4 regions of the Methylobacterium ajmalii genome follow, and region 4 is predicted to be linked to each of the others. Evidence: riboswitches for the same ligand, from Rfam matches in the RefSeq annotation. Region 4 holds a riboswitch; each other region holds the start of a gene.
The links. Region 4 has a riboswitch for cobalamin ahead of V3T34_RS25675 (TonB-dependent receptor). Riboswitches for the same ligand answer to the same signal wherever they lie in the genome.
Positions count from the first base shown of each region.

Region 1: it holds a riboswitch for cobalamin, as region 4 does, so the genes downstream of both, V3T34_RS24160 (TonB-dependent siderophore receptor) here and V3T34_RS25675 (TonB-dependent receptor) in region 4, are expected to answer to the same signal.
Region 2: it holds a riboswitch for cobalamin, as region 4 does, so the genes downstream of both, V3T34_RS24770 (CbtB domain-containing protein) here and V3T34_RS25675 (TonB-dependent receptor) in region 4, are expected to answer to the same signal.
Region 3: it holds a riboswitch for cobalamin, as region 4 does, so the genes downstream of both, V3T34_RS00405 (TonB-dependent receptor) here and V3T34_RS25675 (TonB-dependent receptor) in region 4, are expected to answer to the same signal.

Region 1 covers NZ_JAZFXT010000058.1:110,960-116,139, forward strand. The annotation lists gene V3T34_RS24160 (TonB-dependent siderophore receptor) at 1-2,188, opposite strand, end outside; cobalamin riboswitch at 2,317-2,536, opposite strand; gene V3T34_RS24165 (TAXI family TRAP transporter solute-binding subunit) at 2,636-3,631, opposite strand; gene V3T34_RS24170 (hypothetical protein) at 3,860-4,096, opposite strand; gene V3T34_RS24175 (sigma-70 family RNA polymerase sigma factor) at 4,233-4,778, opposite strand; gene V3T34_RS24180 (NepR family anti-sigma factor) at 4,787-5,053, opposite strand.
Region 2 covers NZ_JAZFXT010000060.1:87,823-93,002, forward strand. The annotation lists gene cobW (cobalamin biosynthesis protein CobW) at 1-353, opposite strand, end outside; gene V3T34_RS24760 (DUF1636 family protein) at 350-742, opposite strand; gene V3T34_RS24765 (CbtA family protein) at 739-1,491, opposite strand; gene V3T34_RS24770 (CbtB domain-containing protein) at 1,579-1,755, opposite strand; cobalamin riboswitch at 1,787-1,990, opposite strand; gene cobU (bifunctional adenosylcobinamide kinase/adenosylcobinamide-phosphate guanylyltransferase) at 2,043-2,624, shown strand; gene cobO (cob(I)yrinic acid a,c-diamide adenosyltransferase) at 2,621-3,226, shown strand; gene V3T34_RS24785 (prephenate dehydrogenase) at 3,432-4,202, shown strand; gene V3T34_RS24790 (peptidoglycan DD-metalloendopeptidase family protein) at 4,264-5,180, opposite strand, start outside.
Region 3 covers NZ_JAZFXT010000002.1:39,356-44,535, reverse strand. The annotation lists gene V3T34_RS00415 (aldo/keto reductase) at 1-505, opposite strand, end outside; gene V3T34_RS00410 (ABC transporter substrate-binding protein) at 597-1,811, opposite strand; cobalamin riboswitch at 2,029-2,229, shown strand; gene V3T34_RS00405 (TonB-dependent receptor) at 2,495-4,630, shown strand; gene V3T34_RS00400 (PepSY domain-containing protein) at 4,642-5,180, shown strand, end outside.
Region 4 covers NZ_JAZFXT010000063.1:83,185-88,364, reverse strand. The annotation lists gene repB (plasmid partitioning protein RepB) at 1-1,060, shown strand, start outside; gene V3T34_RS25685 (hypothetical protein) at 1,141-1,347, shown strand; gene V3T34_RS25680 (hypothetical protein) at 1,423-1,647, shown strand; cobalamin riboswitch at 1,787-1,979, shown strand; gene V3T34_RS25675 (TonB-dependent receptor) at 2,183-4,213, shown strand; gene V3T34_RS25670 (FdhF/YdeP family oxidoreductase) at 4,598-5,180, opposite strand, start outside.

The DNA.
Region 1 (5,180 bases), on a different contig from region 4:
GCACCGACAGAGTGCCGGTGAAGCGGCGCGGCGTGCCCGGAAACACCCGGAAGACGTTGAGCGAGCTCGCGTAGTAGGTGGTGTCGAAGACGTTCTCGACGTTCAGTCCGAACCGGAAGTTCTCCCACTTGTAATAGGCCAGCGCGTCGACCGCGATGTAGCCCGGGAGCCTGAAGGCACCACCATTCGCGTCGCCGGCCCGTTCGCCGACCGCCCGCGCGCCGCCGCCGATGCCGAACCCCTTCCAGGAGCCCTCCTGGGCCTCGTAGACGGCGAGCAGGCTGCCCGAATGGCGCGGCACGTTGATGAGGGGCGCACCGACCGGCAGCACGTTGTCCTTGGTGACCACCGCGTCGGCGAAGACGTAGCCGGCCAGGACCTTGACCGAGGGCGAGAGCTGGCCGGCCGCCGTGAACTCGAAGCCCTGGCTGCGCACCGCGCCGGCGGCGATCGAGAACCCGCTGTTGTTGGGATCGGCGGTGAGCACGTTCTGGCGCTCGACCCGGAAGGCGGCGCCCGTCAGGCTCAAGGCGCCGCCGTAGAGGTCGAGCTTGGTTCCGACCTCGTAGCCGAGGCCGGTCTCCGGCGCGAACGGGCCGTTGAACGACGAGGCCGCGGCGTCCGGCCCGATATTCGGCCGGAAGCTCGTGCCGACATTGGCGTAGAGCGACAGTTCCGGCAGCGGCTGGTAGACGAGGCCGGCCCGGGGCGTGGCGGCGAAGTAGGTCTGGTCGCTGCGGACGCCGGTGCTGCGCTCGCGGAATGCCTGCTCGAAGAAGTCGAACCGCACGCCCACCATCGCCTTCCACTCGGGCGACAGCGCGATCTGGTCCTGGGCGTAGAGCGCGGTGTTCATCACCTGCTCGAAGCCGTTGGTCTGGCGCGTGTAGTTCGGAAGCGGCTGGCCGTAGGCCGGGGCGTAGATGTCGAGCGAATACGGGTTCTGGCGGGTGTTGGAGCGGATCTGCTGGTAGGTGCCGTCGGTGCTCTCGCGCTCGAAGCCGAGCAGCACGGTGTGGCCGATCCCGGCGGTGTCGAAGCGCCCGACCAGCTCGGCTTGGCCGAGCGCGATGTCGGCGCGGTAGTTGCGGTAGTTGCGGTCGCGCAGGACGGTGCGGTTGTCGGCGGCGATGCCCCGCACCTCGACCGCCTCGCCGGTGAGCGAGTTGGAGTTGAGGTAGGTGGCAAGCCGCATCTGCCAGTCGGCGTCGAAGCGGTGGTCGACCCGGATCTGCATCGAGTCGTTGGTCTGGTAGATGCTCTGGCCCGGCTCGCCGAGGAAGCGCGAGATCGGCAGGAACCCGAGCCGGTTGTTGATCGCGATGACGCCGCGGTCGAACACCGTGCGGTTGCGCAGGAACTCGGTCTCGACCGTCACCTTGGTGTCGGGCGTGACCTGCCAGCTCACGACGGGAGCGACGAAGAGCCGGTCGCCGTCGACGAAATCGCGGAAGCTGTTCTGGCGCCCGGCCGCGAGGTTGAAGCGGTAGAGGAGCGTGCCGTCCTCGTTCAGCGCGCCGCCGGAATCCACCGTGCCGCGGACCTCCTCGAACGAGCCCCACAGCCCGCCCATCTCGACGAAGCGCTCGGCGGTCGGCTGCTTGGTGATGAGGTTGACGAGGCCGCCAGGGTCGCTGCGCCCGAACAGGCCGCCGCCGGGGCCCTTCAGCACCTCGATCCGCTCGACGTTCTGGGTGTCGGGCGGCGGCGGGAAGCCGCGGTTGAGCGGAAAACCGTTCTTGTACAGTTCCGAGGTGGTCACGCCCCGGATGGCGTAGCTGAAGATGGTCAGCCCGCCGAAATTGTTCTGCAGGGCGACGCCCGGCGTGTAGGTGAGGACGCGGTCGACCCGGGTGGCGGCGAGATCGGTGATGACCTCGCGGGGCGCCACCGTGACGACCTGCGGCACGTCGCGCTGGGGCGTGTCGGTCTTGGTGCTGCTCACCGCGCGGTCGGCCCGGAAGCCCGGGGTCGGGCCGATGAGGCCGATCGTGCCGGACGCGGCGGTCAGCCGCGCCTGCGGACCGCCCGCCGGGGCGCTGCCCTCCACCACGACCTCGTCGAGGGCGATGCTCTCCTGGGCGCGGGCCGCGGGTGCGGCGAGGCCGACGGCGACGGCGCCCGCCAGGACGGCGCCGCGGCGGCGGCGGGAGGGCGCAGGATGGCGAAGCGGCGGACGGGTTCTCACGAAGCACACTCGATGTTGCCGCGCGGGGCGGACGGACGAGCGGCAGGCGGCATCCCGCGTTCCTGAACGCGGCAGCCGGACCCGAGCGCTCCCCCGGGCCGCACCGCCCGCAGGACGTGACCGCGCCGACGTGGCGCGCGCCGAAGGCAGGTCTCCTGGCTCGCGGATCGTCGCTCCCGCCTGGCCTTCCCGGTGCGGCGCACCAGTGACCGTCGGCGGCGGGATCTCTCCGCTCACAGTTGCGGGGGCAGCCCCGGTCTTGCCCGAACGGTCTTGCCGACCGAGCGCACCGGGTTCCCTCTTAGCCCCGGGCGCGACGCCCGGGGAACCTTGGCTGCCGCGAAGGTGCCACGGTCACCGCGATGCAGCAATAGACCAGAAACGCATTGTAATAACGTTGCGTACCCTGTGTCCACAGGAACACACCGGATCTCGGGCTGTCAGGGCTCAGGGCGTGCCGGCCTGCCGCAGGTACGAGGCCGTGGCGGGGTGAAGCCAGCCGGCCGGGACGGCATCGGCGAGGTCGCGGGGATCGCTCGGACGCTCGTGCGGCTGACGCCGCGCCAAGGCCGGCCGCGCCGCGTCGATCGCCGCCACGAGACGGGCGACCGCCCCCGGGTCGAGCCCGGGCCGGCCGAGGATGAAGCTCCACGACCCCACCGTGTCGATCGCCCCTGTCTGACCCGGAAAGGTGCCGGCCGGCACGGTCATGCGGCGCAGGGACGGGCTCGCGGCGAGGATCGCGGGAATCGCCGCCGTCGGGGGACCGAGGAACCGAGCCCCGCCCGGTGCCGCGGCCGCGGCGCGAAAGCCCGGCCAGCCGGTGCCGCCGCCCCACAGGGCCGCCGCGCGCCCGTCGCGCAGCATCGCCGGGCCGTCGCCGGCATGGTCGAGGAGGATCGGACGGATATCGTGGTCGGGGTCGAGGCCTGCGCCGCGCAGGACCGTGCGGCCCATGGCGGTGAGGCCGGAGCTGCGGGTGCCGAGCGCCACCGGCCGACCGCGCAGGTCGTCGAAGGCCGCGACCGGCCCGTCCGCCGGGACCACGAACAGGCCCGGCGCCGAATAGACCGGAGCGACCACGGTGACGGCCGGCGCGGTGCCCTGCCCCGCCAGGGCCTCGTACGCGTACTCGCCCTGGACGAGGCCGAGATCGACGCGGCCCCCGCGCAGGAGGTCGAGGTTCTCGGTCGAGCCCTTGCTCGCCCGCAACTCCAGGGTGATGTCCGGGCTCGCCTCCCGGATCGCCGCTGCCAGTGCCTCGCCGTAGGCCGGGAATCCGCCGCCGGGCGTGGCGGTGGCGAGAACGAGATGGAGGGGTTCCTTCGGCGCCTCCTGCCCCCCCTCCCCGGCGCGGGCGGGCGAAAGGGCGAGGCCGATCAGGGCCAGGATCGCGAGGAGGCGGCAGCGCGACGGAGCACTCGGCGGATGACTCGGCCTCAAGCAGATCTCGCCGAAGCGGTGACCGGTCCGGCGCCTAAAATCTGCGACCAAACAAGAACCTGAACGGGCGAAGCGTTGGCCTGCCAACGCAAGTCTGCTCAGGCCGTCATGGCGATGCTCGTTCATCCGCGACCTCGTCCCACGCTCCGAAGATCGAAGTCGTCGACGTGTCTTAGATCTCCCGCGCCCGGCGACCAACCGATTCGGCACCCGGCGCGACGGCTGTCCTCAGGCGCTGAGCCGGCGCGTCGCGAACGGGTCGGCGGCCACGAGATGGCGGGCCATCGCTTCCTGCTCGGCATCCAGGATCGCCTGGGCGATGCGGCTCACGAGGTCGCAGCTCGCGGCATCGAGCGCGGCATCGTCGCCGGCCCGCGCCGCCACGGCGAGCGCGGAGCCTTCCTGCAGCACGATCGAGCGGGCGGTGCGGATCGCGTCCGCGACGGCTTCGTAGGGGCGGGGCATCGGCCAACTCCACGGGGTGGACGGCAGCGCCGCACGGCTGCCGTCGGGTCATCGAAACCCCGAGGTGCAGGAAAGTGTTCCGGGGTGCGGCAGGCCGGGACGCCGCACCCCGCAAGGCCTTCGGATCCGAACGGGATCACGGATGCCCCATCGCCGCCAGCGTCCGGCCGTCGCTGCCGATGTCGTCCGGGCCGGTCATGCCGAGCAGCTCGATGAGCCGCCCGCGCGCCCGGCTGACCCGGCTCTTGATCGTGCCGACGGCGACGCCGCAGATCTCGGCCGCCTCCTCGTAGGTGAAGTTCTGGGCCCCCACCAGCACCAGCGCCTCGCGCTGGCTCGCCGGCAGGGTGCTCAGCGCCGCCTGGAAGGCCGACAGCTCGACCCGCGCCTCCTGGTCCGGCAAGGCCGTGAGGCGGCCCGCCATCACCCCGTCGGCATCCTCGACCTCGCGCCGGCGCTTGCGCTGCTCGGAGTAGAACAGGTTGCGCAGGATCGTGAACAGCCAGGCATAGAGGTTGGTGCCGGGGGTGAAGCTGTCGGCCTTGGTCCAGGCGCGCACCAGGGTGTCCTGGACGAGGTCGTCGCTGCGGTCGAGGTCGCGGGTCAGCGAGAACGCGAAGGCGCGCAGGGCGGGAATCGCGCCGAGCAGCAGCGCCCGCATCTCGGGATCGACCTGTGTCATCGCGGACGTCATCGCGCATCCTCCTGCCCGGCGGGGTCGGCGGCGGGCGCGTCCGGCGGGGCCGCGTGTCCCGCGGTGGCGGCCTCGAGCCCGGCGAGCAGGGCGGCGAACCGATCCGGCACGGGTGCGCTGAGGAGGTCGGCGTAGTGGGCCCGCAGCGCCCGCCCGAGCCGGCGCTGCGTCTCGGTGTCGAGCTCGCCCCGTCCCTCCGGGCGGCCACGGGATCGCGGCTCCGGTCCGGCCGGAGCGTCGGTGTCGGTCTCGTCGTCGCGCATCGCCGCATCGCCTCGCGGCCGCCGATGGCCGGGCCGCGGCGGACGGGCTTGTCCACCGAGGCCCGGCGCGCCGGTCGGGGCCGCCTCTCGCTTCGTTGGCGCCGCAATAAAGCCGTGGATTTTAATG
Region 2 (5,180 bases), on a different contig from region 4:
CAGTTGAAGGCCTGGACGAGGGGCTTGGGCAGGGCGAGGCCCGAGGTCTCGATCAGGATGTGCTCGGGCGGCTCGGGCCGGTCGAGGAGCTTGTTGAGCGCCGGAACGAAATCGTCCGCGACAGTGCAGCAGATGCAGCCGTTCGGCAGTTCCACCACCGCATCGGCGTCGCAGCCCGGGATGCCGCATTCGGCGAGAAGCGACCCGTCGAAGCCGACATCGCCGAACTCGTTGACGATGATGGCGAGCCGCCGGCCGTCGTTGTGCTCGATCGCGTGGCGCACGAGCGTCGTCTTGCCGGCGCCGAGGAAGCCCGTGACGATGGTGCAGGGGATCTTGTTGAGGATGGTCATGCGTTCACCGGCGCGGGAGGGATGCGGGCGACGACACCCTTGCGGAACTCCTGCGGACGCTCGCGCCAGGGCACGATGCCGTCCGGCGTCCCGGCATAGAGGCCGATGCCGTCGAGGATGACCTCGGCGGAGGCCGCCGGGTCGAGGTCGCCGTAGACGTAGGTCCAGCGGCCGGGGCTCGCGACCGCGACCGTGCAGGACCGCTTGCAGACCGAGAGGCACTCCACCGGCTCGATCGTCACCGGCGCGCCGGGCCGTGCGGCCAGCGCGGCGGCCAGCGCCTCGTGCAGGCGGGCCCCGGCGCGGGGGCCGTCGGCCGGGTCGGCCGCGTCGCGGCAGGTGGTGCAGACGTAGAGGACGCAGATATCGGGGGAGATGGGATCGCTCACGCCGCCACCCCGCCGCGGACGGAATCTCTCGTCCGTCCCGCCACCGCCCCCCAGGCCCAGCCGAAGGCGAGGCCGAGCACCGCCCAGAAGGTGAAGCCGATGGCGAGCGACCGGGCGGCGAACTGCGCCGCGAAGACCGGCGGCATGGCGGAGATCTCTTCCGGCCCGTGCGGCGCGCCCCAGACATGCGGCGCGACGAGGAGGGCGAGGCCGACCGCGATCGCCGCCGGGCCGCGGCGGATCGCGATCAGGTAGAGGCCGATACCCGTGGCGAGGGCGGTCGCCACCCACCAGAGCTGGCGCGATTCGAGGCCCGCCGCGGCGATGCCGGGCAGTTCCGGCGGCAACCCGATCGCGGGAGCCAGGCCGGCGGCCAGGAAGCCGCCGATGCCGAACTTGAGCGCTTCGCCCGGCGTCACGGTGCGGCCGGTCGCGACCAGGACGGCGCCGAGCAGCAAGGCGTAGCCGACGCCGCTCACCAGGGTGGCGAGCGCCGTGAAGGCGAGGCGCGGCAGGCCGGGGGCGGGCTGCCATTGCGGCTCGCCGCCATGGTCGTGTCCGGCATGGGCCAGCACGATCAGCGGGTTAGCGAAGGCCCTGCCGGCGAAGGCCGGCTCGGCGGTCTCGGCCGTCTCGTACTTCTCCGCCGCCAGGATCAGCGGCGAGGTGAGGGCGAATTGCAGCACGGACGCCACGCAGGCGGCCAGGAAGCCGGCGACCAGGGCCGCGGCGAGCAGTCGTTTCGTCATCGAGGGATCACCTGCACGACCAACGGGAAACGGGCCCGCTCCCCGTGAAGGGCGCAGGCCGCGCAGCCGCGTTCGGTCAAGCCCTGGTCAGTGGCAGGGGAAGTTGGCGGAGTGGCGCCAGTCGTGCGCGGCGTTGTGCAGGGCGACCACGGGCGCGAAGCCCGAGACGAACAGCAGGCCGACGCCGAGGGTGGCGGCCAGGAGCACGGCGCTCAGGCGCTCGCCGACCAGGTCGGGGGAGAGGGTACGGGTGATCGCGACCATGACGAAGCTCCTGCCGCCCCACCGGCGGCGTCGAGATGAAAGGATGACGGCAGGTCTCCTGGCTCGCGGGCTCTCAACACCGGCCCACCGCCTTCCCGGATCGCTCCAGTGGCCGATGGCGGGCCGTAATCGTCCGCTCACAGTTGCGGGGGCAGCCGCGGCAGGCCGAGACGATCCCGGTTTCCGCGTTCCCTTTTCACCTCGTGATCGAGGCACCGTCTCCTCGACCCTAGCCGCTCGCCTGCGGGCTTGCAATCGCCGCGCCGTGCCCCGACACCCCCAATTCGATGGATTTCCACCCGACCCCCGCGCCCGAGGAGAGTTCCGTGCCGGACGAGACCCGCGCCGCGCCGCGCCTGACCCTGGTGCTGGGCGGTGCCCGCTCGGGCAAGAGCGCCCATGCCGAGGGGCTGGTCTCGGCGCAGGCCGGCCCCTGGCTCTACGTCGCGACGGCGCAAGGGTGGGACGACGAGATGCGAGAGCGCATCGCCCTCCACCGCGCCCGCCGGCCGCCGCCCTGGGAGACCGTGGATGCGCCCCGCGACCTCGCCGGGGCGATCCGCCGGGCGCCGCCGGGCCGGCCGGTGCTGGTCGACTGCCTGACGCTGTGGCTCACCAACGCGATGCTGGACGAGGAGGCCGACCTCGCCGCCGAGGTCGCGGACCTGCTCGCGGCCTGCGCCGCGGCGCCCGGGCCCCTGGTGCTGGTCTCGAACGAGGTCGGGTTCGGCATCGTGCCCGAGAACGCGCTCGCCCGCCGGTTCCGCGACGAGGCCGGCCGCCTGCACCAGCGCTTGGGCGCGCTCGCCGACCGGGTGGTGCTGGTGGTGGCGGGCCTACCCATGACGATCAAGGGAGAGACACGATGAGCGACGACGAGGCGGCGCGCCACCGCGCCAAGATGGAGAAGCGCAAGGCGGTCCAGGACGCCGAGGTGGCGGGTAAGACGATCGAGAAGGGGCTGCTCATCGTCCATACCGGCCCCGGCAAGGGCAAGTCGACCGCGGCCTTCGGGCTGATGCTGCGGGCGCTCGGCCGCGGCTGGCGGGTCGGGGTGGTGCAGTACATCAAGGGCGCCTGGGAGACCGGCGAGCGCTTCGCCCTCGACCGCTTCGCCGACCAGGTCGAGTGGCACACGATGGGGGAGGGCTTCACCTGGGAGACGCAGGACCGCGACCGCGACGTCGCGGCCGCCCGCGCCGCCTGGGCGAGGACCGAGGCGCTGATGGCCGATCCGGCGATCCGGCTCCTCGTCCTCGACGAGCTCAACATCGCGCTGCGCTACGACTACCTGCCGCTCGCCGAGGTGGTGGAGGCACTGAGCCGGCGCAGGCCCGACCTGCACGTCGTGGTCACCGGCCGCAACGCCAAGCCGGAGCTGATCGCCGCCGCCGACCTCGTGACCGAGATGGCGGTCGTCAAGCATCACTTCGCCGCCGGGGTGAAGGCGCAGGAGGGGATCGAGTTCTAACTGAATGGGGCCGATTGACGGTGCCGGCCGGCTGAGGCTACAGGCTCGGCCATGACCAGCGCCCTCCCGACCGGACTCTATCCCGCGCCGCATCCTTAAGCGGCGGAGTGCTCGTCATCTCTCAACCGCTGCGACGTGTCGGCGGTTGAGGCTTTTTCCCGAAAGTTCCAGGCCCGCCGACCTCGCCCACCGCCGAGGTCTCCCCGTGCCGTTTCCCCTCGACACCCCCGTTTCGGTCGGCCTGATCGGCTTCGGCGCCTTCGGCCGCCTCGTCGCCGCGCATCTGGAGCCGCACGCCGACCTGTGCGTCCACGACCCGTTCGTGCCCTCGGGCGTGATCGCGGAGGCCGGCGCCGCGCCCGCCATGCTCGCCGAGGCCGCCGCCTGCCCGGTGGTGATCCTGGCCACCCCCGTCTCGACCCTCGCCGCGGTGGTGGAGGGCATGACCCCGCACCTGCGGCCGGGTGCCCTCGTCCTCGATGTCGGCTCGGTGAAGGTGCGCCCGGCCGAGATCATGCGGGCGGGACTGCCGAAAGACGTCGACATCGTCGCCACCCACCCGCTCTTCGGGCCGCAGAGCGCGCGCGACGGCCTGCGCGGGCTCAAGATCGCGGTCTGCCCGGTGCGGGGCGAGCGGGCGCGCCGTGTCGGCGCGTTCCTGCGCCGCGCCCTCGGCCTCACTGTGATCCTGACCACGCCCGAGGCGCATGACCGCGAGGCGGCGGCGGTGCAGGGCCTGACCCATCTCATCGCCAAGGTGCTGGTGGCGATGGAGCCGCTGCCGACCCGGATGACGACCCGCAGCTTCGACCTGGTGATGCAGGCGGTCGGGATGGTCCGGCACGACGCCCCGGAGGTCTACCACGCGATCGAGCGCGAGAACCCGTTCTCGGCCGAGGTGCGGCGGCGGTTCTTCGACCTGGCGGCGGGAATGAATGCGGAACTCGGCGAGGGAGACTCCCGCCTCGAGGCATGAGCCGCCGACGCGAAAAAGCGGGACGCTCGCGCGCCCCGCTCCCGTCTCGCTCGATCGACGTTCAGTTGCTCGCGAGGTGCGGCATCGGGTCGACCGGGGTCGCGCCCTTGCGGATCTCGAAGTGCAGCTGCGGCGAGGTCACGTTGCCGGACGCGCCGGACTTCGCGATGGTCTGGCCGCGCTTCACCTTCTCGCCCGGCCGCACGTCGATCTCGCCGTTATGGGCGTAGGCCGAGACGTAGCCGTTGGAGTGGCGCACCAGGACGAGCTTGCCGTAGCCCTTCACGTCGCTGCCGGCATAGGCCACGGTGCCCTCCTCGGCGGCCTTGACCGGGGTGCCTTCCGGCACCGCGATGTTGATGCCCTCGTTGCCGCTCGAGCCGTAGCCGTTGATCACCCGGCCGCGGGCCGGCCAGCGGAAGGTCGATTGCGGCTCGGGCGCAGCCGGGGCGACCGCGGGCGCCGGCGCGGGCTCGGGCGCCTTCTCGGGCAGGGCCGCGACCTTCACGGGCTTGGCCGGCTCCGGCTTCGGCTCCGGCTTCGCCTCGGCGACCTTCTTCGGCTCGGGCTTCTTCACCTCGGCCTTGGCCTCGACCAGCTTCGGCTCGGGCTTCTTGGCCTCGACCTTCGCCTCGACCTGCCTGGCCTCGACCTTCTTGGGCTCGGGCTTGTGCAGCTCGGCGACCTTCTTCACCTCGGGCTTCGCCTTCTCGGCGACCTTCTCGGGCTTGTGCTCGGCCTTCGGCTCCGGCTTCCGGGCCTCGACCTTGACGGCCTTCGGCTTGGCGGCGGTCCTGTCGTCCTCGTCGTCATCCTGCTGGCGCGCGGCGACCTTGGCGGCGGCCTTCGCCTGCGCCTTGACGGCGACCCGCTCCTCTTCCTCGCGCGGCTCGGGCTTGCGCAGGTTGAGCTTGGCGGCGCGCTCGGCGGCGGCCGCGGGCACCGGCTTCGCCTCGGCCTGGCCGGGGCGGACGGGGG
Region 3 (5,180 bases), on a different contig from region 4:
GGAAGCGCGGATGCAGCTCGACCTGGTTGATCGCCGGCGTCGAGCCGGTGGCGTCGATGACGCGCTTGAGGTGCTCGATCGTGAAGTTCGAGACGCCGATCGAGCGGGCGCGGCCGTCCTCGCGCAGGCGCATCAGGGCGCGCCAGGTGTCGAGATAGGCGCCGCGCTGCGGCACCGGCCAGTGGACGAGGTAGAGGTCGACGTGGTCGAGGCCGAGGCGGGCGAGCGAGTCCTCGCAGGCCCGCAGGGTCTCGTCGTAGCCGTGGCGGTCGTTCCAGACCTTGGTGGCGACGAAGACCTCCTCGCGCGGCAGGCCCGAGGCCGCGATGGCGCGGCCGACCCCGGCCTCGTTGCCGTAGACCGCCGCGGTATCGATCGAGCGGTAGCCGGCCTCGAGCGCCGCCCCGACGATCGCCGGGGCCTCCTCGTTCTCGAGCCGCCACACCCCGAAGCCGAGCTGGGGGATGCGCTTCCCGTCGTTCAGGGTCAGGACGGCGTCGGACATGGGAAACTCTCGGCGGGGCCTAACAGGGGTGCAAGCCCCTGATCTGGGTCGGGCCCCGCCGAAGTCGAGGCGGCGGTCGGGCGCGGCTCCCCTACTTCACCAGCGGGCAGCCGCCCTCGGCCATCGGCCGGAAGGCCTGGTCGCCCGGCACGGTGTCGAGGAGCTTGTAGTAGTCGTACGGCCCCTTGCTCTCGGCCGGGCTCTTCACCTCGTACAGAAAGACGTCGTGCACGGCGCGGCCGTCCTGGCGCACCGTGACGGTGCCGAAGAGCGGATCGTTGATCGGCTTCTCGCGCATCGCCGCCACGACCTTCTCGCCCTCGATCGTGCCGGTGTCGCGCACCGCCCGCAGGTAGGCCAGGGTCGAGGAATAGACGCCGGCGTGGTTCTCGGTCGGCATCCGGCCGTTCATCCGCTCGGCGAAGCGCTTGGCGAAGGCGCGGGTGCCGTCGGTGCGGTCCCAGTAGAAGGCGCTGGCGAGCTGGAGCCCCTGCGCCGCCTTGAGGCCCAGCGCATGGGTATCGGAGAGCTGCACGAACAGGGCGGCGAGCCGCATCTGGGGCATCAACCCGAACTCCGCCGCCTGCTTGACGGCGTTGATCATGTCGGCGCCGGTATCGGCGAGCGCCAGCACCTGAGCGCCCGAGCCCTGGGCCGAGAGCAGCGGCGAGGCGAAGTCGCCGGCATTGAGCGGGTGCTTGGTCGACCCCTTCACGGTGCCGCCGACAGCCTTCAGCGCCACGGTGGCGTCGCGCTCCAGCGCGTGGCCGAGCGCGTAGTCGACGGTGACGAAGTACCACGACTTGCCGCCGCGGCCGGCGACGGCACGCGCGGTGGCCGAACCCTGCGCCCAGGTGTCGGACACCCACTGCACGGTCGTCGGCGCGCAGGCCTTGCCAGTGAGGTCGGAGGTGAGCGCGCTCGAGGCCAGCGCCACCCGGTGGCGCTCCCGCATCAGGTTCGCGACCGCCAGCGCGACCGCCGAGTTCGGCAGATCGACGATGGTCGAGACGCCCTCCTGGTCGAGCCAGCGGCGGGCGGTGGCGAGCCCGATATCGGGCTTGTTCTGGTGGTCGGCCGAGACGACCTCGACCTTCAGCTCGCCGGCCTCCTTGGCGAAATCCTCCACCGCGAGCTGTGCGGCCGTGACCGAGCCGGTGCCGGCCTGGTCGGCGAAGGGCCCGCTCATGTCGCTGAGCACGCCGACCTTGATCGGCGCCTTGGAATCCTGCGCCAGCGCGGAGGTGCCGAGCGCGAGCGACAGGGCGAGGCCGGCGAGACCGGCGGCCCGAGAGCGGAACGACATCGGGGATCCTCCCAGGGAGTTTATGTCAGATCTTGTTCGCGGCCCGACCGGGCCGTTCGGGCCTCTGTATGTCAGGGGTGCGGGGCGGCGTCGATGCGGGATCGCGCGGCGTGGTTGAGAAAGCCGGGGGCTGCATCGGCGCGGTCCGTCGCGCCGTCCGTTCTCGTCTTCCGCGTCTCTCGCGCGTCGACGACGGTTGCTCCTTGATTGCCGAATGGCTAAGCTTTTCGTCGACGGTTCCCTCCGGGGATCAAAAGGGAACGCGGTGAGGGCTTGCCCGAAGCCGCGGCTGCCCCCGCAACTGTAAGCGGCGAGCCTTCCATCATTCATGTCACTGGGAACCCGACACGGTTCCTGGGAAGACGATGGCAGGCGACGACCCGTGAGCCAGGAGACCTGCCGTCAGCCGTGGTCACACGCGAGCACGTCGGGCGGGGTGTCCTGACGGGTGTCGGGATGGGGGCGAGAGGTCCCCGTCGCGCCGTCGTTCGCGGTGACGTGCCACAGCCGCGTCTCGTCCCGCCATGTCCCCCGCCGCCCTCCCCCGATCCGCCGATGCGGCGCGCCCTCCGCGCGCCGTCCCATCACGGCGACGGACCGGATGGCGAGAATGTAACTTTATAACGTTACATTTTAGGATGACTCCGCTACGGACGGTGCGCACGCCTCCTCTGGAAACCCGCATGTCTCCCCGTCGCGCCCGCCGCCTCGCTCCCGTCGCCGCCCTCGCCGCCCCGCTCCTCGCCGCCGCGCCCGCGGGCGCCGAAGACCTGCCCCTCGATGCCATCGACGTGGCGGGCGGCCGGAACCGGGAGGTGGCCGCCCCCGGCCTCAACCTCGCGACGCCCGCGCGCTCCGGCAGCCGGCTGGGCCTCACCCCGCTCGAGACCCCGGCGAGCCTCGACGTCATTTCCGGCGAGACGATCCGGGCCCGGGGCCAGAACACCGTCGAGGAGGCGGTGACCCAGAACGCCGTCGGCATCACCAGCGTCGCCGGCCCGGGCAACGGCAACCTCTCCTTCGCCAGCCGCGGCTTCGTCGGGCCGAGCTCGGTGCAGCAGCTCTACGACGGCACGCGGCTCTATGTCGGGGTCGGCACGGTCACCTTCCCGTTCGACACCTGGTCGGCGGAGCGGATCGAGGTCCTGCGCGGGCCCGCCTCGGTGCTCTACGGCGAGGGCGCGATCGGCGGGATCATCAACGTGGTGCCGAAGAAGCCGGTCTTCACCGCCCTCGGCGAGGCGCGGGCGGCGATCGGTTCCGACGGCGTGGCGCGGCTCGCCCTCGACAGCGGCGGGCCGGTCGGCGAGGACCTGGCCTACCGGATCAACCTCAGCGGCAACCGGGCCGACGGCTGGGTCAAGCCCGACGGCGACTTCCGCAACCTCGCCCTCTCGGCGGCGATGACCTGGCGGGTCACGCCCGACCTGGCCGTCACCCTCTCGCACGACCTCGGCTACAACGAGCCGACCCGCTACTGGGGCTCGCCGCTCGTCGGCAACCGGGTGCCCGACCGCCTGCGCTTCATCAACTACAACATCCGGGATTCGCAGATCGCCTGGTTCGACAACTGGACGCAGCTGCGCACCGAATGGAACCCGAGCGCCGACATCACGGTGCGCAACACCGCCTACCGGCTCTCGACCGAGCGGCACTGGCGCGACGTCGAGCAATACACCTACCAGCCGGCGACCGGCCTGATCGGCCGCAGCGACTACATCGAGATCCTCCACCACGAGGAGCAGATCGGCAACCGCCTCGACGCGACGCTACGGAGCAGCCTGTTCGGCTTCAAGACCACGACGGTCGTCGGCTTCGACGTCAACCACATCGCGTTCCGGCGCGACAGCAACGCGCCGTTCGGCGGCGAGAGCACGGTCGATCCGTTCAACCCGGTCCCGGGCGCCTTCATCAACGTCGCGGGCACTCGCACCGACATCGTGTCGCGGACCCGCCAGGCCTCGGTCTTCGCCGAGAACCGGCTCGAGCTGTCGCCCCAGCTCGCCCTGGTGACGGGGGTGCGCTACGACGCCCCGACGGTGGCGGTGAGCCGGCCGCTGGCCGGCAGCCGCTTCGAGAAGACCTTCGACTCGACGAGTTTCCGGGTCGGCGCCGTCTACACCCCGGTTCCGGATTTCGCGCTCTACGCACAATACGCCACCGCCGCCGACCCGCTCGGCAGCCTGATCACCACCAGCGTCCCGCAAGCGCAGTTCCAGCTCGCCACCGGCGAGCAGGTCGAGGCCGGCGCCAAGGGCCTGTTCGATGGCGGGCGCGGCGAGTGGACGGTGGCGGCCTACCACATCGCCAAGGACAACCTGCTCTCGCCGATCCCCGACCGGCCGACCGAGGTGGCGCAGGTCGGCAGCCAGTCCTCCCGCGGCGTCGAGGTGGCGCTGGCCTACCAGCTCTCGGACGCCTGGCGCATCGAGGCCAACACCGCGCTGCTGAAGGCCCGCTACGACAGCTTCTCGCAGAACACCGATGCGGGCCTGGTGTCGTTCGCCGGCAAGATCCCGGTCGACGTGCCCCAGCGCGTCACCAACGTCTGGCTCAGCTACGCCTTCGCGCCGGGCTGGGTGGCGCGGCTCGGCGTCAACGATGTCGGGCCGGTGTTCAGCGACTTCGCCAACACGGTGAAGCGGCCGGCCTACACGCTGGTGAACGCGACGCTCGACTGGCAGGTGACCCCGACCTCGCGCCTGTCGCTGCGCGGCTACAACCTCACCGACCAGATCTACGCGGTCTCGGGCAACACCAATTCCTGGCTGCTCGGCCGGCCGCGCTCGGTCGAGCTCGCCTACCACGTCGTGTTCTGATGCACGGCAGGGTGGCGAAGGCGGCCGTCAAGCGGCTCAAACGGTGGCTGCATCTCGGCCATCGCTGGCTCGGCATCGCCACCGGGCTCCCGATCCTCCTCTGGTTCGGCTCCGGCCTGGTGATGCTGTGCGTCGGCTTCCCGACCCTCACCGAGGGAGAGCGGCTGGGCGCCCTGCCGCCGCTCGCCCTCGCCTCGGTGCGGGTCACCCCTCAGGCGGCCCTGGAGCGGGCGGGCCTCGCGCATTACCCGGCCCGGCTGACGCTCGCGATGCGGGGCGGCGCGCCGGCCTACTGGATCGCCGATACCGACGGGCGCCGGCAGGCCCTGTCGGCGGTGACCGGCGATCCGGTGCCCGAACTGACGGCGGCGGACGCGACGGCGCTCGCCGCTACCCATCCGGCGGCGCGCGCCGTCGCCGATCTCGGCACCGTGACCCGCGACCAGTGGACGGTGACGGCGCGCTACGACCCCTTGCGGCCGTTCCGCGTGGTCGCCCTCGGCGATCCGGCCGGGACCGAGCTCTACCTGTCGGCGGCGACGGGCGAGCT
Region 4 (5,180 bases):
CGACGCGCTGTTCGGCGCCCGCCCGGCTCCGAAGCCGGCCGTCCCGCCGCCCGCGGCCGAGCCGGCCGCCGCCCCGCCGGCGCCCGAGCCGTTTGCAGCTGCAAACCCGACCCCGGCCGAGCCCGAGTTCGCAGCTGCAAACCCGGCCTCCCGCTCGCCGGAGCGCAGCCGCAGCGGCGCGGTGCGGGCGATGAGCAGCACGCTGCGCGGGCTCGCCGCCCGGGCCGACGCCGCCGCCGAGATCGAGGCCGGCACGGTTGTCGTCGAGATCGCCCCGGAGCGGATCGACGATTCCTTCATCGCCGACCGGGTGGCGGACGCGACCGATCCGGGTTTGGCGGCCCTGGTCGAGAGCATCCGCGAGAGCGGCCAGCAGGTGCCGATCCTGGTGCGCCCCCACCCCGCCGACCCGGACCGGTTCCAGGTCGCCTACGGCCGCCGCCGCATCCAGGCGGCGCGCCGCCTCGCCCGGCCGGTCCGCGCCGTGGTGCGCCCGCTCTCGGACGCCGAACTAGTGGTGGCCCAGGGCAAGGAGAACCTGGAGCGGCAGGACCTCAGCTACATCGAGCGGGCGTTCTTCGCGCTGCGGCTCGAGGAGCACGGCTTTTCCCGCGCCACGATCATCGCCGCGATGGGCGTCGGCAAGGGCGACCTCTCGACCCTGATCTCGGTCGCCCGCACGGTGCCGGCCGACGTCGTCCGGGCGATCGGCCCGGCGCCCGCCGCCGGGCGGCCGCGATGGATGCTGCTCGCCGAGCGGATCCGGGCGGCGAGCCCGAAGCGGATCGCCGGGCTCATCGCCGATCCGGCCCTCGCCGAGACGCCGACGAACGAGCGCTTCGCGGCCGTGCTGCACGCGCTCGCCCCTCCGGCGGCCCCGCGGCCGGCGCCGCAGGTCTGGAGCGACGAGGCCGGCCGCGGCATCGCCCGGATCGAGCGCCGCTCGGATCGGGTCGCGGTGTCCTTCGACGAGACCGCGGAGCCGGGCCTCGCCGACTACGTCCTCGACCGGCTGCCGGAGATACTGGCCGCCTACCGGGCCGGCCGCGCCAAGCCCTGACAGGAACCGCCGGCGCACGGGAACCATCGCACGGGCGCGACGATGCCTCACCGGTCCCGCCCGACATTCCGAGATCCGCCATGCGCCGCGCCGTCCTGCTCCTCGCCCTGCTGGCCCCCGTCCTGGCTCCCGCCGCCGTCCTCGCCGAGGACGCCCCGCGGACCGGCGAGCGGGACGTCTGCGAGGCCAAGGCCGACCGGAGCGGCATCACCGGCGACGGACGGGCGACCTTCCTGCGCGAATGCGAGGCCGGCGAGCGCCTGGTGCGCGGGTCCGCGCCGCGCTGACGGTGAACGGCGGCAGGCGCGGCGCGTTGGACGACGAGTGTCCGCCGCCGCGGAGCAGACGATGAGGAGCAGCCGATGACCGATTGGAGGCCCATCGATCGCGCGCCCCAGGACGGCCGCTGGATCATCGCCATCCACCGGGACGAGCCGGACCGGCGCGCCGTGATCCGCTGGGATCCCGGGCGCGTCGGCGATGCGCGCCCCTGGCACGTCGCCACCACCGAGCACGGCTACGCCCCGGAGGCGTTCACCCACTGGACGCCGTTTCCGGATCCGCCGGAGCCGGGGCGTGCCGCGTGATGCCGGATCGTGTCCCGGGGCGTGGCCTCGACGCGAACTGGCCCGGCGCGCATCGGTGCCCGGGTGCAACGACCTGCCGGCGACGAGACATGCGCGTTCGCAATCGCACCGCGGGGCATTGACCCGGATCCCCCGAACCGCCACCCTCACGGCGACGGTTCCCCTCGGGGATCAAAAGGGAACGCGGTGGGGGTTTACCCGATGCCGCGGCTGCCCCCGCAACTGTAAGCGGCGAGCCTTCCACCACCATAGTCACTGGGTGACTCACCCGGGAAGACGGTGGCGGGCACCGACCCGCGAGCCAGGAGACCTGCCGTCAGTCGTGGTCACGCGCGAAGCGCGTCGGGCGGGGTGTCCTGACGGGTGTCGGAACGGGTCTTCGCGATCCGGGCGGCCTCGTTCGCGGTGACGTGCCACTGCCGTTGCCCGAGTCCCGACCGTGCCTGCCTCCCGCCTTTCGTTCGTTCCCCCGCTCGTCGCCTGCATCGCCGCCGTGGCATCCTCGCCTGCCGGTGCCCAGGGGCCTGCGGGCGAGATCCGCCTCGACGAGATCGAGGTCTCCGCCCCGCCGCCCGCGTCGTCGGGCCCCGCCGCCAGTGCCGGTTACGTCGGCGGCGTCACCGGCATCGGCGGAGCGCTCGCGACCGTCGATGCCGCCAGCGCCGGGATCATCTCGGGCGCGCAGCTCAACAGCCGCCCCGTCACCCGTCCCGGCGAGGTACTGGAATCGGTGCCGGGCCTGATCGTCACCCAGCATTCCGGCGAGGGCAAAGCCAACCAGTTCTTCCTGCGCGGCTTCAACCTCGACCACGGCACCGACATCGCCCTCCACGTCGACGGCATGCCGGTGAACATGCGCACCCATGCCCACGGCCAGGGTTATGCCGACCTCAACTTCCTGATCCCCGAGCTCGTCGGCGCCGTCGAATTCCACAAGGGCCCGTACTTCGTCCGCGACGGCGACTTCGCCTCGGCGGGATCGGTGCGGATCGACTACCTCGACAAGCTCGACCGCAACGTCGCGCTGACCACGCTGGGCAGCTTCGGCTACAAGCGCGGGCTCTCGGCCGCCTCCGTGCCGCTCGGCGCGGGCAACCTCCTGGTGGCGGGCGAGGCGCAGACCTACGACGGGCCGTGGGTGGTGCCCGATGCCCTGCGCAAGCTCAACGGCGTCGCCCGCTACAGCCAGGGCACCGCGACCGACGGGTTTTCCGTCACCGGCATGGCCTACTGGGCGAAGTGGAACGCCACCAACCAGATCCCCGAGCGGGCGGTGGCGGAGGGGATCATCGGCCGCTACGGCACGCTGGACCCGACCGATGGCGGCGAGACCGGGCGCTTCTCGCTCTCGGGACGCTGGAGCCAATCGGACGCGGGCGGCATCACCCGGGCCTCGGCCTACGTGATCCGCTACCAGATGAACCTCTGGAACAACTTCACCTACTTCCTCAACGATCCCGTCAACGGCGACCAGTTCCGCCAGCGCGACGCCCGGGTGCTCGGCGGCGGCGAGATCAGCCGCGTCTTCCAGGGCGACCTGCTCGGGCTGCCGATGGAGAACGAGATCGGCCTCCAGACCCGCACCGACGACATCCGGGTCGGTCTGTTCAACACCACGGCGCGGCAGTACCGCTCGACGGTGCTCGACGACCGGGTGCTGGAGGCGAGCGCGGCGTTCTACTACGAGAACCGGGTGCGCTGGACCGACTGGCTGCGCACCAGCGTCGGCTTCCGGGCCGACGGCTACTCGGCCGATGTCCGCTCCGACACCCCGGCGAACTCGGGCCGGGCCCGCGACGGCATCGTCACCCCGAAGCTCGGCGCGGTGCTCGGGCCGTGGCTCGATACCGAGATCTACGTGAACTACGGCGGCGGCTTCCACTCGAACGACGTCCGCGGTGTCACCGCGACGGTCGATCCGGCAAGCCCGCTGTTCAACATCAGCCGCTCGCCGTTCCTGGTGCCCTCGACGGGCTACGAGGTCGGGATCCGCAACCGTTCCATCGCCGGGCTGGAGACGAGCCTCGCCCTGTTCCGGCTCGACTTCGCCTCCGAGAACCTGTTCCAGGGCGACACCGGCACCACCGAGCCGAGCCGGCCGACCCGCCGCTTCGGCATCGAGTGGAGCAACCACTACGCGGTCACGCCGTGGCTGCGGCTGGAGGGCGACCTGACGATCACCAACGCGCGCTTCTCCGACCGCGACCCCGTCGGCCAGCGCGTGCCGGAGGCGCCGACCACCATCGCGTCGGCGGGGGTCACCTTCGGCGAGGGCCGGGGCTGGTTCGGATCCTTGCGCTTCCGCTACTTCGGCTCCCGGCCGCTGATCGAGGACAACTCGGTGCGCTCGAAGCCGACCGCGCTGCTCAATGGCCGGCTCGGCTACGCCTTCGACAACGGCGTGAGCCTCGCCCTCGACGTGCTCAACCTGACGAACGCGAAGGCCGACCAGATCACCTACTTCTACGAGTCCCGCCTGCCCGGAGAGGCCGCCGCCGTGGCCGACCGGCACTTCCACCCGGTCGAGCCGACCGCGTTGCGCCTGACCCTGGCGGGGCGGTTCTGACGGGCGCAGTCCCGTCGTGTCCCCGGGGCCATCGGCCGGGCGGGATCTCTCGCGGTGGTGGCCATCGGCCGCGAGCGGTCCGGGGGCGGGCGCCGGCGAGCGGCGGCGTCACCGCCGGCACGTTCGTCATCTCGTGGAGCGGCGTGACCCCAAACGAGAAGCACCGCCGCGATGGCGTCGCGGCGGTGCTTGCCCTTCAAGAGGGCCTTCCTCCCCAGACTGCGGACCGCTCTCGAGGGCGGCTTGTGTCGTGTCTGTGATCACAGTGGTAGCCGCCGCGCCGCCCCCACACAAGCACAATTGTGCGCCATCCGTGTGCAACCGGCACTTTGATGCGTGGTGCCGGAGGCCCAACCGGGGTGGGGGAGGGGGGGCGGCACCCCCTCAGATCGGATGGGCCGAATGCCCGGTCGGCTCGCGCCGGTCGGCTTTCGGTCCGCCGGCCTCCGGCTTGATCCGCACCGGCACCGATTTCGCGGCCGGCGTTCCCGACTGGATGTCGTGGTGCGAGAGCGCCATCAGCGGGTTCATCTCGGGGTAATAGGCCCCCAGGCACCCGTCCGGCAGGGAGAACGGCGTCACGGTGAGGCCGGTCACCTCCCGGGTGATGCCGTCGCCGGCATCGCTGACGAGCGACACGACCTGGCCTTCCGTGAGCCCCGCCCGGCGGATCTCGGCCGGGTTCATCAGCAGCACGTCGCGGGTGCCCTCGATCCCGCGCAGGCGGTCGCTGTAGCCGTAGATCGTGGTGTTGAACTGGTCGTTCGACCGCATGGTGATCAGCCGGTAGCGCCCGTCCGCATCCTCGAACCCGGCGGCCGACATCACCTCGGGCGCCGTGAACGTGGCCTTGCCGCTCTCGGTCTTCCAGATCCGCTCGCGGGCGGAGTTGCCGCGGTAGAACCCGCCGGGGATCCAGAGCCGGTCGTTGAAGTCGTGGAACTCCTCGACGTAGGTCTTGGCGATC